Regions from separate parts of the Pantoea sp. C1E2 genome, predicted to be linked through region 2. Evidence: riboswitches for the same ligand, from Rfam matches in the RefSeq annotation. Region 2 holds a riboswitch; each other region holds the start of a gene.
The links. Region 2 has a riboswitch for thiamine pyrophosphate ahead of thiC (phosphomethylpyrimidine synthase ThiC). Riboswitches for the same ligand answer to the same signal wherever they lie in the genome.
Positions count from the first base shown of each region.

Region 1: it holds a riboswitch for thiamine pyrophosphate, as region 2 does, so the genes downstream of both, thiB (thiamine ABC transporter substrate binding subunit) here and thiC (phosphomethylpyrimidine synthase ThiC) in region 2, are expected to answer to the same signal.
Region 3: it holds a riboswitch for thiamine pyrophosphate, as region 2 does, so the genes downstream of both, thiM (hydroxyethylthiazole kinase) here and thiC (phosphomethylpyrimidine synthase ThiC) in region 2, are expected to answer to the same signal.
Region 4: it holds a riboswitch for thiamine pyrophosphate, as region 2 does, so the genes downstream of both, ACXI0A_RS23520 (FAD-dependent oxidoreductase) here and thiC (phosphomethylpyrimidine synthase ThiC) in region 2, are expected to answer to the same signal.

Region 1 covers NZ_JBSZHT010000002.1:996,892-1,001,102, reverse strand. The annotation lists gene ACXI0A_RS04790 (MFS transporter) at 1-339, opposite strand, end outside; gene sgrR (HTH-type transcriptional regulator SgrR) at 593-2,254, shown strand; TPP riboswitch at 2,290-2,385, shown strand; gene thiB (thiamine ABC transporter substrate binding subunit) at 2,433-3,419, shown strand; gene thiP (thiamine/thiamine pyrophosphate ABC transporter permease ThiP) at 3,419-4,211, shown strand, end outside.
Region 2 covers NZ_JBSZHT010000002.1:530,677-534,887, forward strand. The annotation lists gene thiC (phosphomethylpyrimidine synthase ThiC) at 1-1,615, opposite strand, end outside; TPP riboswitch at 1,706-1,806, opposite strand; gene rsd (sigma D regulator) at 1,920-2,426, opposite strand; gene nudC (NAD(+) diphosphatase) at 2,515-3,288, shown strand; gene hemE (uroporphyrinogen decarboxylase) at 3,328-4,211, shown strand, end outside.
Region 3 covers NZ_JBSZHT010000002.1:3,094,294-3,098,504, forward strand. The annotation lists gene fbaB (class I fructose-bisphosphate aldolase) at 1-906, opposite strand, end outside; gene thiD (bifunctional hydroxymethylpyrimidine kinase/phosphomethylpyrimidine kinase) at 1,110-1,910, opposite strand; gene thiM (hydroxyethylthiazole kinase) at 1,907-2,692, opposite strand; TPP riboswitch at 2,726-2,821, opposite strand; gene ACXI0A_RS14860 (hypothetical protein) at 3,145-3,348, shown strand; gene ahpF (alkyl hydroperoxide reductase subunit F) at 3,413-4,211, opposite strand, start outside.
Region 4 covers NZ_JBSZHT010000004.1:427,656-431,866, reverse strand. The annotation lists gene ACXI0A_RS23530 (metal ABC transporter solute-binding protein, Zn/Mn family) at 1-403, opposite strand, end outside; gene ACXI0A_RS23525 (6,7-dimethyl-8-ribityllumazine synthase) at 680-1,117, opposite strand; TPP riboswitch at 1,295-1,414, shown strand; gene ACXI0A_RS23520 (FAD-dependent oxidoreductase) at 1,530-2,474, shown strand; gene thiS (sulfur carrier protein ThiS) at 2,458-2,655, shown strand; gene ACXI0A_RS23510 (thiazole synthase) at 2,659-3,417, shown strand; gene ACXI0A_RS23505 (ThiF family adenylyltransferase) at 3,427-4,211, shown strand, end outside.

The DNA.
Region 1 (4,211 bases), 470 kb from region 2:
CAGCAAGACGCCCACGCTAATCAACGTCAGGTAATGACGATTAAAGGCGAATAGCAGCGCATTGAGCACCGCCATCAGGCAGCAAAACAGGATCAAATTGCGACGATCGCCACGATTGTCCGAACGCTTTGCCATCAGCAAACTGATCACAATCCCGGCGATGGCGTTGATAGTAAAGAACAGGCCGACCCAAAATGGTCGCACCTGCACTTCGCGTGTCAAAAACAGACTGAGCGTGGGTGCCTGCAACGCACCAGCGACACCGGTCATAAACGACACGGCCATAAAAGAGAGATAAACCGGATTAATACGACGCTGGCGCGTTAACAGCGATTTCATGCAGAAATCCCTTTGCGGAGAAATGGGGCTAAGACAAAGAGGGTAGAAGATTTCACAGCAAAACGAAAAAAGCCAGCAGAGAAAACGCTGCTGGCGGTGAAATGCACCCTACTCAGAAAAGGCTCCACGTCGGCGGAACCGCTGGCAGAGCGCCATTCATTGCTGAATGCCTCCCGCTCTTCCATTGCCTGGCAGTATGCCTCTAATATGGGGCAGGAAAAACTGAGCGATTCTGAGAAGGAGTTCCCCTTTTATGTCCTCTGCGCGACTGCAACAGCAGTTCATCCGCCTGTGGCAAAGCTGCCAGGGGCTGGATCAGGAAACCACATTAAGCGAGCTGGCCGAACGACTGCACTGTTCACGACGCCATATGCGCAATCTGTTGAATGCCATGCAGGATGCAGGCTGGCTGATTTGGCAGGCGGAAGCCGGACGTGGCAAACGTTCGGCCCTGAGCTTCAATTACACCGGCCTGGCACTCCAGCAGCAGCGCGCCGAGGACTTGCTGGATCAGGATCGCATCGAGCAGCTGGTACAACTGGTTGGCGATAAGGATCAGGTTCGCCAGATGATCGCTGCCCACCTCGGGCGCAGTTTCCGTCAGGGCAAGCACATCCTGCGCGTGCTCTATTACCGCCCGCTGCCGAATCTGTTGCCCGGTTCCCCCTTGCGCCGTTCTGAAACTCATCTGGCGCGACAAATCTTTAACGGCCTGACGCGGATAAATGAGGAAAAGGGGGAAATCGAAGCGGATATCGCCCATCACTGGCAGCAAACCTCCCCACTCCACTGGCGCTTCTTTTTACGCCCCGCGATTCGCTTCCACCACGGACGTGAACTGGAGATGGAAGATGTTATCGCCTCGCTGGATCGCGTACGTAGTCAGCCGCTGTTCTCGCATATCGACAAACTTCACTCTCCTGCACCCTGGACGCTGGATATTCATCTGACGCAGCCCGATAGCTGGCTGCCTTGGCTGCTGGCCAGCGTCAGCGCGATGATCCTGCCGCGCGAATGGCCGACGCTGCGACATTTTGCCCGTCAGCCCATCGGCACCGGTCCGTACAGCGTGGTACGCAACCAGCAGACGCAGCTGAAAATCGCCGCCTTTGATGACTATTTTGGCTATCGAGCGCTGATTGATGATGTGTCGATTTGGGTGCTGCCGGAAATCAGTGATGAGCTGGTGTACGCGGGCGTAAAGCTGCAGGGCGAGACCGCCGATGAGAAATCCGAAGAGAGTCGTCTGGAAGAAGGCTGCTATTTCCTGCTGTTCGACCAGCGCTCTGAGCGCGGCAAGGAGCCAAATTTTCGCCGCTGGGTGAGCTATCTGTTCAATCCGATTGCCCTGCTTAATCATGCGGGCGTCGGCTATCAGCGCTACTGGTTCCCGGCATACGGATTCTTACCGCGCTGGCACCATCGCCGCGATCTCACTCCAGCTGAAAAGCCTGATGGATTAACCCAACTGACTATCAGCTGGTACAGCCATCATGTTGAGCATGAAGGGATTGCCAACGCCCTGCGCCCACAGCTGGCCGAACAGGGTGTCGAACTGATCACGCGCGAGTTGAGCTACGAAGAGTGGTTTGAAGGTGCAGGAGAAAGTGATATCTGGCTCGGCAGTGTGAACTTCACTCTCCCGCTCGAATACGCACTGTTTGCCCAGCTCTACGAGCTGCCGCTAATGCACCACTGCGTGCCGATTGACTGGCACGCCGATGCCCAGCAATGGCGACAGAAAACCTTGCCGCTAGCCGAATGGAGCAAGCAGTTGGTCAACAGCGACTTTGTTCATCCGCTTTTCCATCACTGGTTACTGCTGGAAGGCCAGCGCAGCATGCGTGGCGTGCGGCTCAATACGCTGGGTTGGTTTGACTTCAAATCGGCCTGGTTTGCGCCTCCTGAGTTGTGATGCTTTCGCACTGTCACAGAAGTGTCTAAAATAGACCGTTCTCAACGGGGTGCCCTGCGTTTTGGGCTGAGATAAACCCGTCGAACCTGATCCGGCTCATACCGGCGTAGGGATTTGAGATGCCCGCTAACTCAGATCCTTTGCGACTCAACTTTATTTTCTCCTCAAGGAGCGCAAAGTGTTAAACAAAGTTCTGCCCGTATTGCTGTTGGTCTCCGCTCCGGTTTTCGCCGCTAAACCTGTCCTGACCGTTTACACCTATGACTCTTTCTCTGCAGAGTGGGGCCCGGGTCCCGCCGTCAAAAAAGCCTTTGAAGCCGAGTGCGGCTGCGAACTGAAGTATGTGGCGCTGGAAGATGGTGTGTCATTGCTCAACCGCGTGCGTATGGAAGGCAAGAACAGCAAAGCCGATGTGGTGCTGGGCCTTGATAACAACCTGGTGCAAGCCGCCGAGAAAACCGGCCTATTTGCGAAAAGTGCAGTCGACACCAGTAAATTGCAACTGCCCGATGACTGGCATAACGACACCTTCGTTCCGTTCGATTACGGCTACTTCGCCTTCGTCTACGATAAAAATAAGCTGAAGAACCCACCGAAAAGCCTGAAAGAACTGGTCGAAAGCCCGGAAAAGTGGCGTGTAATTTATGAAGATCCACGCACCAGCACGCCGGGGCTCGGCCTGCTGCTGTGGATGCAGAAAGTGTATGGCGAGAAAGCGCCTGGCGCCTGGCAGAAGCTGGCGCAGAAGACCGTCACCGTAACGAAAGGCTGGAGCGAAGCCTATGGCCTGTTCCTGAAAGGCGAAGGCGATCTGGTGCTGAGTTACACCACCTCTCCGGCTTATCACATCATTGAAGAGAAGAAAGACAACTACGCCGCTGCGCCGTTCAGTGAAGGTCACTACCTGCAGGTGGAAGTGGCCGCACAGCTCGCCAGCAGCAAGCAGCCCAAGCTCGCACAGCAGTTTATGCAATTCATGGTGTCGCCTGCCTTCCAGCAGACCATTCCAACCGGCAACTGGATGTATCCGGTAATCAAAAGCGATTTGCCTGCGGGTTATCAGTCACTCACCGTGCCGGCGAATGCACTGCAATACAGCTCAGCCGAAGTGGCCGATCATCGCGCTGACTGGATTCGCACCTGGCAGCAAGCTGTTAGCCGTTAATGCCAGCCTGGTTAATTCCTGGAAGTGTCGTTGCGCTGCTATTGTGCGCAGTGGCACTGCTGGCGTTTGGTGCCTTAGTGGTGGTGGCGCCGGTCACTGACTGGCGCGCCCTGCTGTCAGACAGTTACCTCCACCACGTGCTGGCCTTCTCGTTTGAGCAGGCAATGTTGTCTGCACTGCTCTCGGTGCTGCCGTCGATTCTGCTGGCGCGTGCGCTGTATCGTCGCCGCTTTCCGGGACGTACGCTGTTGCTGCGTCTTTGCGCCATGACGCTGGTATTGCCAGTTTTAGTGGCGGTGTTTGGCTTGCTCAGCGTCTATGGTCGCAGTGGCTGGCTGGCGCAACTCTGTAACCTGCTTGGTATTGATTACACCTTCTCGCCCTATGGCTTGCAGGGCATTTTACTGGCGCACGTCTTCTTTAACCTGCCCCTCGCCACTCGCATGCTGCTGCAGGCGCTGGAAAGCATTCCCGGGGAACAGCGCCAGCTAGCCGCCCAGCTGGGTCTGCGCGGCTGGAACCTGTTTCGTTTAGTCGAATGGCCCTGGCTGCGACGCCAGATTCTGCCCACCGCAGCACTGATCTTTATGCTGTGCTTCGCCAGCTTCGCCACGGTGCTGGCTCTGGGCGGTGGACCGCGCGCCACCACGCTGGAACTGGCCATCTACCAGGCGCTGAGTTTTGATTACGATCCCAGCCGTGCAGCATTGCTGGCACTGTTGCAGCTCGGATGCTGTTTGCTGCTGGTGCTGCTCAGCCAACGCTTCAGTAAAGCCATTCCCACTGGCAGCC
Region 2 (4,211 bases):
CGTTATCGCGGATCTGCGCGCCGGGATGGCCTTTGGCCAGATCGGCGGCATGCGCGGCGATCTTGTAGGTGATCAGTCCCTGCTTCACATCTTCTTTATTCGGCAAACCGAGGTGCTCTTTCGGAGTGACGTAGCACAGCATGGCGCAGCCAAACCAACCAATCATTGCGGCACCGATGCCGGAGGTGAAATGATCGTAACCGGGTGCGATGTCGGTGGTGAGTGGGCCGAGCGTGTAGAACGGCGCTTCGTGGCAGTGCTCTAGCTGTTCGGTCATGTTGCGGCGAATCATCTGCATCGGCACATGGCCTGGACCTTCAATCATTACTTGAACATCGTATTCCCAGGCAATTTTGGTCAGCTCACCTAGCGTGTGCAATTCGGCAAACTGGGCTTCATCATTGGCGTCCTGAATCGATCCGGGACGCAGGCCATCGCCGAGTGAGAGTGCCACATCATAAGCGGCGCAGATCTCACAGATCTCACGGAAGTGGAGGTAGAGGAAACTTTCCTGATGATGTGACAGGCACCACTTCGCCATTATCGACCCACCGCGTGAGACTATGCCGGTCAGGCGTTTGGCGGTCATCGGCACATAGCGCAGCAGTACTCCGGCGTGAATAGTGAAGTAATCAACTCCCTGTTCGGCTTGCTCCAGCAACGTATCGCGGAAGATTTCCCAGTTAAGGTCTTCCGCCACGCCGTTCACTTTCTCCAGCGCCTGATAAATAGGTACTGTGCCAATCGGCACCGGGCTATTACGTAAAATCCACTCGCGCGTTTCATGGATATAGCGGCCTGTGGAGAGGTCCATCACCGTATCGGCGCCCCAGCGTGTTGACCACACCAGCTTCTCAACTTCCTCCTCAATGGATGAACTCACCGCCGAGTTACCGATATTGGCATTCACCTTCACCAGGAAATTTCGGCCAATGATCATCGGCTCGGATTCGGGGTGGTTGATATTGGAGGGGATGATGGCGCGACCGCTGGCGACTTCCTGACGAACAAATTCGGCGGTGATATTTTCTGGCAGATTGGCGCCAAAGCTGTGTCCTGGATGCTGTTGTAGCAATACTTCACCGCGAATACGCTCACGCCCCATATTTTCCCGCACCGCGATGAACTCCATCTCCGGCGTGATAATGCCCCGGCGTGCGTAATGCAATTGTGTGACGCAGCGGCCGGCTTTGGCACGACGCGGCTGCGGCAACTGCTCGAAACGCAGGTGATCCAGCCCTTCGTCGGCTAAGCGCTGTTGGGTGTAATGCGAGCTCAGCTGGTGGATGGTTTCGCTATCATCGCGTTCTGCTATCCAGTTAGCACGTAGCCTGGCTAATCCCTGATGAACATCAATGGTGGCTGCGGGATCGCCATAAGCGCCCGCCGTGTCATACACCGGGACCGGTTCATTCTGTTCATACTGAGGGTGATCTTTGCTACCGCCGATGTGTGTCGGGCTGAGCTGAATTTCGCGCATCGGCACACGGATATCCGAACGGCTGCCAGTAATCCAGATACGTTTTGAATTGGGGAATGCGGTGCCTTGCAGCGAATCGATAAATTCCTGCGCTTGTGCGCGTTGTTCACGACGAGAAGTTTTAGCAACAGACATAGCAAGTTTCCTGAATGAAGGGGAAGTTGCTTGTCCAGAGTTCGGAAGGAGTAACAGGGGCGATGCGGGGCGCCAGCATGCACCGTTCTGATAATGTCTACTCTTGTTCCCTTCGCAGGTACTAACCTGATCAGGTTCCGCGGATCCCGAATAAACGGTCTCAGCCCCTTAGGGCACTCCGACAAGGTAATGTTTTACGATAATCGCAAAACGTAGGCTCTCATTTGGTTAAAGAGACAATAAAAAAGCCCATTCAGCATAAGAGGGCTTTTTCGGAATAACAAGTTTTTTACATAGTGCGAGTTTAAGCGGGGCGAGCCATATTGCTTTCATTGGCGACTGGCGGGCGCGCCAGCTGGTTATCCCAGGCTAGTTGCACCAGCTTATCTTCCAGCGTGAAGCGTGACTCCAGCACTTCACCCACTTCGGACAACGCCTTTTGGAATTCAACACAGTTATCGTCATTGATCGCCTGCTGTAGATGGCTGTCATACAGTTGCATCATGCGATCGGTATTCGCTTCCAAAGCCGGATAGATTTGTGCCGCCGCAATGAGTGGGCTGTCTCCTTCCATCTCGCTGATAATACGTTCATAAATACTGAAATGACCGGTTGAAAGGTAATCCACCAGACTGTGGCAAAATGCATCCAACGCCTGTTCATCCAGCGCACTGAGCGCCTCTTTATTGGGCTTCATGCCGATTAATGCGTAATAGCTGACAAGCAACTGTCGGCGCGCGCGCAGCCACGCGTCGACTAATTCATTACCGCCACTTACACGCCTGGCCAGGTCATCTAACTGGGTAAGCATATGGGGCTCCGGGTGAGTTATAGTTATCCATTACACACTTAACATCAGGATTTCAGCGTGCCATTCGACGCTAAGGACAACGAATAAGATGCAACGTGAGATCTCAAGCGTAGACGCTGGCTGGTGGATTGTCAGCCATGAACAAAAACTTTGGTTACCGCAAGGCGAGCTGCCGCATGGCTTATCCGGCGATTTTGGCCTGACAGGAAAGACCGCGATATTAATTGGTGAGTGGCAGGCTGAAAATGTCTGGCTGATACGAGAATCACGCCCGGATAATATGGGCTCTGTTCGCCAGCTAATCGACGAAGATGTTGGGCTTTTCCAGATGGTTGGGCGCGGTGTTCAACTGGCGGAGTTTTACCGATCCCATCGCTGGTGCGGCTACTGCGGACACGAAATGCACCTCAGTAAACGTGAGTTTGCCTGCCTGTGTCACCATTGCCGCGAGCGCTATTATCCGCAGATCGCGCCGTGCATTATCGTGGCTATTCGCCGAGGCGATGAGATCCTGCTGGCTAACCATGCGCGCCATCGCAACAGCATTTACACAGTATTGGCTGGCTTTGTTGAAGTAGGGGAAACGCTGGAACAGGCCGTGGCGCGTGAGGTGATGGAAGAGAGCAACGTACGGGTGAAAAATGTCCGCTATGTCACCTCGCAGCCGTGGCCCTTCCCGCACTCCTTAATGATGGCATTTATGGCCGAGTATGAAGGCGGAGACTTGCAACACGATGGCAAAGAGTTGCTGGATGCTGGCTGGTATCGTTATGACGATCTGCCGCTACTCCCGCCGCCGGGTACGGTGGCACGACGGTTGATTGAAGATACCGTTGCCCTGTGTCGCGCCAGCGCGCCGTGAAAATGCTACACTGGCGGCCTTAGCATGAGAGAGCCCATTATGAGTGAACTGAAGAACGATCGTTATCTGCGCGCCCTGTTACGTCAGCCGGTAGATGTCACCCCGGTATGGATGATGCGACAAGCCGGGCGCTATTTGCCGGAGTATAAAGCCACGCGTGCTGAAGCCGGTGATTTTATGTCGCTGTGTAAGAATGCCGAGCTGGCGTGCGAAGTCACCTTGCAGCCGCTGCGTCGCTATGCGCTGGATGCAGCGATCCTCTTCAGCGATATCCTGACAATTCCTGATGCGATGGGACTGGGGCTCTACTTTGAAACGGGTGAAGGCCCGCGTTTCTCAAATCCTATTACATGCCGCGCAGATGTTGATAAGTTGCCGATTCCGGATCCAGAGGACGAGCTGGCTTATGTGATGAATGCGGTACGCACCATTCGCCATAACCTGAAAGGCGAAGTGCCGCTGATCGGCTTCTCTGGCAGCCCATGGACGCTGGCGACCTACATGGTCGAAGGCGGCAGCAGCAAAGCTTTCACCAAAATCAAAAAGATGATGTATGCCGAGCCGCAAACTCTGCATAAGCTGCTGGATAAGCTGGCTGACAGCGTCATTCTTTACCTGAACGCGCAGATTAAAGCGGGTGCACAGTCGATTATGGTCTTCGACACCTGGGGCGGCGTGCTGACAGGTCGCGACTACCGTGAGTTCTCGCTCTACTACATGCACAAAATCGTTGATAGCGTGCTACACGAGAACGAAGGTCGCCGCGTGCCGATTACACTGTTCACCAAAGGCGGTGGTCAATGGCTGGAAGCTATCGCGGCCACCGGATGTGATGCCCTGGGTCTGGACTGGAGCACCGATATCGCCGATGCCCGTCGTCGTGTAGGTGACAAAGTGGCGCTGCAGGGCAACATGGATCCATC
Region 3 (4,211 bases), 2.6 Mb from region 2:
AGATTCGGCAATATCGGTGTCCCCTGCAGACGCCCCACCTGAGTTAATCAATCCGGCACGGCCCATATAGCAGTTCGCCAGCTGGTAGCGCACCAGATCGATCGGATTCTCAGTGGTTAGCTTGCTATACACGCGCTCATCGGTATGACCGAATTTCACCGCTTTATAACCGCCGTTGTTCTCGGCCATCTTCTGCTTCACGATGTCTGCGCCAATGGTGGCTGCCAGATGGTTGGCCTGACCGGTTAAATCGGCGCTGGCATGATAATCCACGCCGTCTTTCTTGAAGCCATCATTGCGCAGATAAGCCCACAGCACAGTCACCATGCCCAGTTCATGGGCACGCTCAAAGGCCGATGAGATCTCTTCAATCTGACGACGTGACTGCTCTGAACCGAAGTAAATCGTCGCGCCCACCGCTACTGCACCCAGATTGAATGCCTGTTCGACGCTGGCGTACAAGGTTTGATCGTACTGAGTGGGATAGCTCAGCGTTTCGTTGTGGTTCAGTTTGACCATAAACGGAATACGGTGCGCATAGCGGCGCGAGACCGAGGCCAGCACGCCATAGGTGGATGCCACGCAGTTACAGCCGGCTTCAATCGCCAGCTCAACGATGTTCTTCGGATCGAAGTAAGCCGGGTTGGCGGCAAAGGAGGCGCCCGCGGAGTGCTCAACGCCCTGATCGACCGGCAGGATTGACAGATAGCCGGTGCCCGCCAGGCGGCCAGTGTTATACAGGGTTTGCATATTACGCAGTACGGCAGGAGAACGATTGTTATCGATCATTACGCGATCGACGAAATCCGCGCCCGGTAAATAAAGGCTGTCCGCTGGAATGGTCATGCAGCGATGTTGAAGAAGAGAATCCGCTTCTTTGCCCAATAACTGTACGATGTCCGTCATGTTGGCTCCTGAATAAATGGCTGGAATGGAACCGGCAATGGCCGATTCGCCCCCAACAGCCTGGACCGAAATGCGCCAGGCTGGCAAATTGCTGACACCATTTTTCAGACGGATACGCAGTAAAAAAATTCTGCCACCTTGCTATGAGCCGCCTTCAGTTTGAGTCCTGTAACGCGGAGGCACGCCTTAATGTCGGTTTTGCCTTACCACCATTGATGGAAATGGTGCACTGGCCCGATGCCTTTACCCACTTCCAGCGAGTCCGCGTGTAGCAAGGCCTGCTGCAGCCAGGCTTTGGCCTCTGTGACTGTGTCAGCCCAGTTATCATGACGCGGGCGCAGTGCAGCCAGCGCAGCTGACAGCGAGCAGCCGGTGCCATGGGTATGGCGCGTATTGATGCGCGGTGCGGTGAAGCGCTGACGCCCTGCACGTGTAATCAGCCAATCCGGGCTTTCGGCATCACTAAGATGGCCACCCTTCATCAGTACCGCTTCACAACCGAGATCCAACAGCGCATCGCCCTGCATCAACATGGTTTTCTCATCCTGCGCCATATCGCGTCCCAGCAATGTTGCCGCTTCGGGCAGATTGGGCGTGATCAGTGACACCTGCGGCAGCAGCAGTTCTCGCACGCTGGCCACCGCATCGGGCGACAGCAGCGGGTCGCCGCTTTTGGCAATCATCACCGTATCCAGCACCACAAACGGCAGGCTGGCGCGTTTCAGCCGCTCGGCCACCACTTCGACAATCGCGGTTTCCGACAGCATGCCAATTTTGGCGGCATCGATACGCACATCGTCCAATACCGAATCCAGCTGCGCGCCGACGAAGTCCGGTTCAATGCGATACACCGACTGCACGCCGCAGGTATTTTGCGCCACCAGCGCGGTGATCACGCTGGTGCCATAAGCGCCCAGTGCGGAGAAAGCTTTGAGATCCGCCTGAATGCCCGCGCCGCCGCTCGGGTCAGTACCAGCAATAGTTAACGCGTTGATGCGTTTCATACGACAACCTCCAGCGTCCATAATTTGTCGAGGAATGCCGCGACAAAACTGCCCGGTCCTTCAACGGCGCGCGCCGCCTGCTCACCCGCCATTGACATCACGCGACAAGCCGCCGCGACATGCTGCAAGCGATCGCCCGGCAAACTGCTGAGCGCCGCCACCACGGCGGAAAGCGCACAGCCGGTGCCGACCACCCGCGTCATCAGCGGGCTGCCGCCTGGAATGGCCAGCGTGCGTTTACCATCGGTGACGTAATCGACTTCACCAGTGACTGCCACCAGCGTGTGGTAATCCTGCGCCAACTGCTGCGCCGCGCTCAGTGCGGCATCGGCCTGATGCACGCTGTCCACGCCGCGTCCGCCCGCAGCCTGATTAGCCAGCGCGAGGATTTCCGAGGCGTTGCCACGAATCGCGGCGGGATGCAGGCTCAACAGCTGCTGGCAGAATTTGGTGCGGAATGAGAGTGCACCAACGGCCACCGGATCGAGCGTCCAGGGCATGCCCGCCTTTTGTGCAGCCTGCACCGCCGTCAGCATCGCATCGCGACGATCGCGGGTTAAGGTGCCGACGTTGATCAACAGCGCATCGGCAAAACCGGCAAACTGCGCAGCTTCTTCGGCATCGATCACCATCGCGGGAGAGGCCTGTAAAGCCAGCAGCACATTGGCGGTAAAGGTTTGCACCACGTCATTGGTCATGCAGTGCACCAGCGGAGACTGCTGCCGTAGCAGTTGCAGGGATTGCGCGAGTTGCGCGGGGGAAAGAAGGTCAGGCTGTGTCATAAAACTCCCAACCGGCGATCAAGAAGGCGAATGCGGTCAGGCATCTGACTTCCCTACGCTGGCATTATCCAGATCAGGTCAGCGGGTGTATCTCAGCCCTGCTTTACAGGGGCACCCCGAGTCATGGCATGGTAAACATGCCGCACACAGAATAAGGCGCGTAAGGGGAATTGTAAATCGTGGTGGTGTGCAGGGCGCGCAAAATGGCACTAAATCAAATGAGTGAAAATAATTTGATATCGTGAATTTAAAAAGGCCTGCCTCGATCAATTTTTATTAATATTCAACCTGCGACTGAATCTGCCAAATTTATTCTGATCATTGAAAAATCGACTAATAAACACGCGCATAAGCATTCATTGATGCACATCAACGCCCCACCCGGCGTGGCAAGGCCTAATCCCCCTCCGGACTTGAAGAGAGTCACTGCCAATCCAATTCCGGAATCGATAATGATCTCAAAATTATTCAGCTTTATTCCGCACGCCCATAAATGGCACGACATTCGTATTTCACGTAAAGGCGCAATTTGCCCTTCCGGCCGCCATTATTTTTCTACCTATGTTGAAGCCCAATGCAAAGGTTGCGGCGAGCATTTGCATAAAATTTATTATCGCGACATTAGCGATGCGGAAGCACGCCGTTGGTTAGGATGAATAACAGGCAAAAAAAAGCCCCGCAACATCCGTTGCAGGGCCTTGGTGTGGCTATAGCAGGAACTTATTCAGCAGGCTGCGTACGGATCAGGTAATCGAACGCGCTGAGTGAGGCTTTCGCGCCTTCGCCGCTGGCGATGATGATCTGCTTGTACGGCACCGTGGTGCAGTCACCCGCCGCGAACACGCCTTTCAGGCTGGTTTCGCATTTGGCGTCGATGATGATCTCGCCCATCTTGTTACGTTCTACCGCGCCTTCAAGGAAGGTGGTGTTCGGCAACAGACCAATCTGCACGAAGATACCGCTCAGCGCGATCTCGTAGCTGGTCTGGTTGTTACGATCGATATAAGCCAGACCGGTGACTTTGCTGCCGTCGCCTTTCACTTCGGTGGTCTGCGCATTAAGAATCACATCCACGTTTTTCAGGCTACGCAGTTTGTCCTGCAGCACTTTGTCAGCGCGCATTTCGCTGGCGAATTCCAGCAGTGTCACGTGCTCAACCAGACCTGCGAGGTCGATAGCCGCTTCAACGCCGGAGTTACCGCCGCCGATCACCGCCGTGCGCTTGCCTTTGAACAGCGGGCCGTCGCAGTGTGGGCAGTAGGTCACGCCTTTGGTGCGATACTGCTCTTCACCCGGCACGCCCATGTTGCGCCAGCGTGCGCCGGTGGCAATGATGATGCTGCGTGATTTCAGCACCGCGCCAGACGCGGTTTCAATCGCGTGCAGACCGCCCTCTTTCGCAGCTGGGATCAGCTTGATGGCGCTCTGAGTGTCGATAACGTCAACATCGTAATCATCGACGTGGGCACGCAGTGAACCGGCCAGCTTAGCGCCTTCGGTTTTCTGTACTGAGATGTAG
Region 4 (4,211 bases), on a different contig from region 2:
GCAGTGCTTTGCGGATGTTATCGACGTAAATCAGCGCATTGTCTGGTGACATCCAGGCATGCGGGTTGGGTTTACCGTTGTAAGGGCCTTCGGTGATGCCTAAGGGTTCAATGCCTTCGGTCACCGTGACTTCAGGCACGCCTTTCAAGCGCTGGTAAAAGCGGCTAAACCACTGCTCCAGATTAAAACCGTTTACCAGGATCAGATCGGCGCCCTGTGCGCGACGGATATCGCCTGGGGTAGGTTGGTATTCGTGGATCTCTGCGCCGGGCTTGGTAATAGACGTCACTTCGGCGGCATCACCCGCGACGTTTTTTGCCATGTCTGCGATCACCGTGAAAGTGGTGACCACTTTGAGTTTGTCGGCAGCAAATGCCGAAGTGCTCATCGCGAGCGTAAGCATCACAACCGATACAACGTGCCTGGTCAACATAGTCATCCCCTGAGAAGTATAGCCTGTGCTATACATTATAGTGAATGCTATGAATGTGAAGTGTTTTTGTACACCTTTTGCTGTTTACGACAAAAATTTACGTAAGTTGAAGTTGCAGAGGAGAGCAGTGAAAGTGGCTTATGCGATTTTCGAAATAGCGTAGAACATATTGTTCTTAAGGGCAGGGAGGTATTATTGAGAGCAAGAACACTTCACTGCGAATAATGAAGTGTTCCTGAGAGAGAATTAATCGATCGACAAATTATGAATGGCCAGCGCAGCACGCGCGGCTTCTTTGCCTTTCTTAATAAAGTGTTCGGTATAGAAGTTTTCCAGCACATCGACCGGCTGGAAATTGTGTGGCGTCAGCGAAACGGAGAACACCGGAACATTGGTGGTCAGCTGAACGTTCATCAGGCCATCAACGACTGCTGCAGCAACGAAATCGTGGCGATAGATACCGCCATCCACCACCAGCGCAGCCGCAACGATCGCGTCGTATTTGCCGGTTTCCGCTAGGCGTTTTGCCAGCAGCGGCATTTCAAATGCGCCCGGCACTTCCAGCACTTTTAATTCCGCTTCAACATTCTGTGCTTTTAATTCTTGCTCAAAACCCACCAAAGCATTGTGCACGATCTCTTTGTGCCAACCGGCTTTAATAAAGGCAATTCTAATATTTTTCATAATGAGTCCAACATCACCTGTAATTTCTTTGCGCTTGAAAAGTAGCAATAATGCCTTTGTATACCATATGTTACGTTTTCGATCCAGAACGTGCACGTAGCGATAAATGCTATGCGATGACGTGACGGCTGTCTTCGGCAATCCGTGCTTGACGGCGACCTGCACCTGCAATACAAATAGACGCGTCGGGGGAGTCTCGCCAAAGAGACTGAGAGGCTAAAAGCGCAATGCGCGGCTTAGCGACCCTTTGAACCTGACCCAGTTGATACTGGCGTAGGAAGACTGACAGCACCGCTCCGGTGTTGTCTGGCGCAGAGGATCGCTCGCGCCCTTTCCCTCCTCCTGTATCTGCGGGTCTCAGTCAACACTGAGAGGCCGATGTGAATTCCCTTTATATCCTGGATAACCTGCTGTGAGTCGCTGGACAGTATTAGGCTGCGGCGTGGCAGGCCTCTGCGTGGCAACGCTGCTGGCTGAACGCGGCGAAGACGTCGACGTCATTGGCGACGATTCCCGCCAGCCCGCCTCCTGGTTTGCTGGCGGCATGCTCGCACCCTGGTGCGAATCTGAAAGTGCACCCCAGGAAGTGATCTCTCTCGGGCAACACGCCGCTGGTTGGTGGCAACAGCGCGTCAGCAGCGTGGCGCATCAGGGAACGCTGGTGGTGGCGCCACCGCGCGACAGCCAGGAACTGACTCGCTTCGCACGCATGACCGAACAGCACCAATGGGTCGATCCCGGTGACATTGAACCGTTGCTGGCCGGGCGTTTTGCGCGCGGCCTGTTTTTTGCCGGGGAAGCACATCTTGACCCGCGCCTGGCGCTCACCGAAATGCGCGAAAAGCTGTTACAGCGCGGCGTGCGTTTTGATGCAAAACAACCTTCGGGGCGGGTGATTGATTGCCGTGGCATGCATGCCAAAACCGATCTTCCGCGTCTGCGGGCGGTGCGTGGTGAAATGGTGATTCTGCACAGCGATGAGGTGCAGTTCTCGCGTCCAATTCGCCTGCTGCATCCGCGCTTTCCGTGCTATCTGGTGCCGCGCCGTAACGGCCATTTCATGCTCGGTGCCACCATGGTGGAAAGTGACGATGCCAGCCCGATTAGCGCGCGCGCCATGATGGAACTGCTCAGCGCGGCTTACGCCATCCATCCTGCCCTTGCCGAAGCCCGCGTGGTGGAAAGCGGCAGCGGTTTACGTCCTGCCTATCCGGCCAACCTGCCGGAAATCCACTATCAAAACGACACCTTCTATCTTAATGGCATGTATCGCCACGGTTTTCTGCTGGCGCCAATGATGGCAGAACAGTTGATGCAGCGCCTTTTCGGGGAACAATCCTATGAACATTCAGCTTAACGGCCGAGCGATCCGCACCGAGGCCAGCACGCTCAGCGAATTGCTGATCGAACAGCAAATTGATGCCGCCTGCGTCGCCAGCGCTTTCAACGGCAACTTTGTGCCCAAAAGTCAGTACAGCAGCCAGCGACTCGAAGAGGGCTGCCAGCTGGAAGTCTTGTCCCCGATGCAGGGAGGTTGAACCATGTTTTACGATTTCGCTCCCCAGTCACGTTTTCTACTCGGCACCGCGGGCTATCCGTCACCGGCGATTCTGCAACAGGCGATTGCCGCCTCCGGCACGGACATCATCACCGTCAGTTTGCGTCGTGAAGGCGCGGCGGGTGCGGCTTTTCGCGAACTGCTGACCGGTCTGGACATTCGCGTGCTGCCGAATACCGCGGGTTGTCACACGGTGAAAGAAGCGGTGACCACCGCGCAGATGGCACGTGAGCTGTTCAATACCTCGTGGATCAAACTAGAAGTAATCGGTCATGCCGACACGCTCCAGCCGGATCCTTTTGCGCTGGTTGAAGCGGCACGCATCCTGTGTGCGGACGGTTTTCAGGTCTTCCCGTACACCACCGAAGATTTGATCGTCGGTGAGAAGCTGCTGGAAGCCGGTTGCGAACTGCTGATGCCGTGGGGCGCACCCATCGGTTCCGGGCAGGGTCTGCGCAATATCGAAGGATTGCGCGCGATGCGGGCGTGGTTCAGCGATATCCCGCTGATTATTGATGCCGGTATCGGTGCGCCATCGCAGGCCGCGCAGGCGATGGAAATGGGCTTCGATGGCATCCTGCTCAATACTGCCGTGGCGAAAGCCGGCGATCCGGTTGGCATGGCGAACGGTTTCCGTCTGGCGATAGAAGCGGGACAGGCCGCACGCAGTGCCGGATTGATGGAGAAGCGCGATATGGCGGCGGCTTCTACACCGATCTTTGGTCTGGCGAGTCTGAGTTAAGGAGCCACCATGGATCGCTATCAACGGCAGATGATGCTGCCGGAAATCGGCACAGCAGGTCAGCAAAAACTAACGGATGCGCGCGTATTAGTGGTGGGGGCGGGCGGATTGGGTGCCACGTTGTTGCCGCAATTGGTTGGCGCAGGCGTCGGTTTTATCCGCCTGTGTGACGACGATGAAGTGGCCCTGCACAACCTTCATCGCCAGACGCTATTTACGATGCAGGACATCGGTCACAGCAAGGCAGCACGGGCGCAACAGGCGCTGTTGCATCGTAATCCCGAGGTGCAGATAGAGGTGGTGCCACGGGCTATTGGCGCCAGCGATCTGCCGCACCTTCTCACGGATATCGATCTGGTGGTCGATGCCGCTGATAACTTCGCGGTGACCTATCAACTTTCCGACGCCTGTCTGGCAGCGCAGATTCCCTTGATCAGTGCCTCGGTGTTGGGTCGCCAGGGCTACGTCGGTGGCTTCTGCGGCATCGCGCCCAGCTATCGGGCGCTGTTTCCGCGCTTACCCACCTCAGCAGCCAACTGCAACACCGCGGGCGTAATGGGGCCGGCGGTGGCCACGCTGGGCGCAATGCAGGCACAGATGGCGTTAAGCGTGCTGCTGAGCCTGCAGCCTTCGCCACTGGGCAGCGTCATCAACTGTGACTTCATTAACTGGCATATTCGCGCGTTCCGTTTCGACGGCGCAGAAGAACCTGAGAACATCGTGCCCTTTATCGATGAGCCACTACTGACAGCCGACGATTGCATTGTCGAATTACGCGGTGAGGAAGAAGCGCC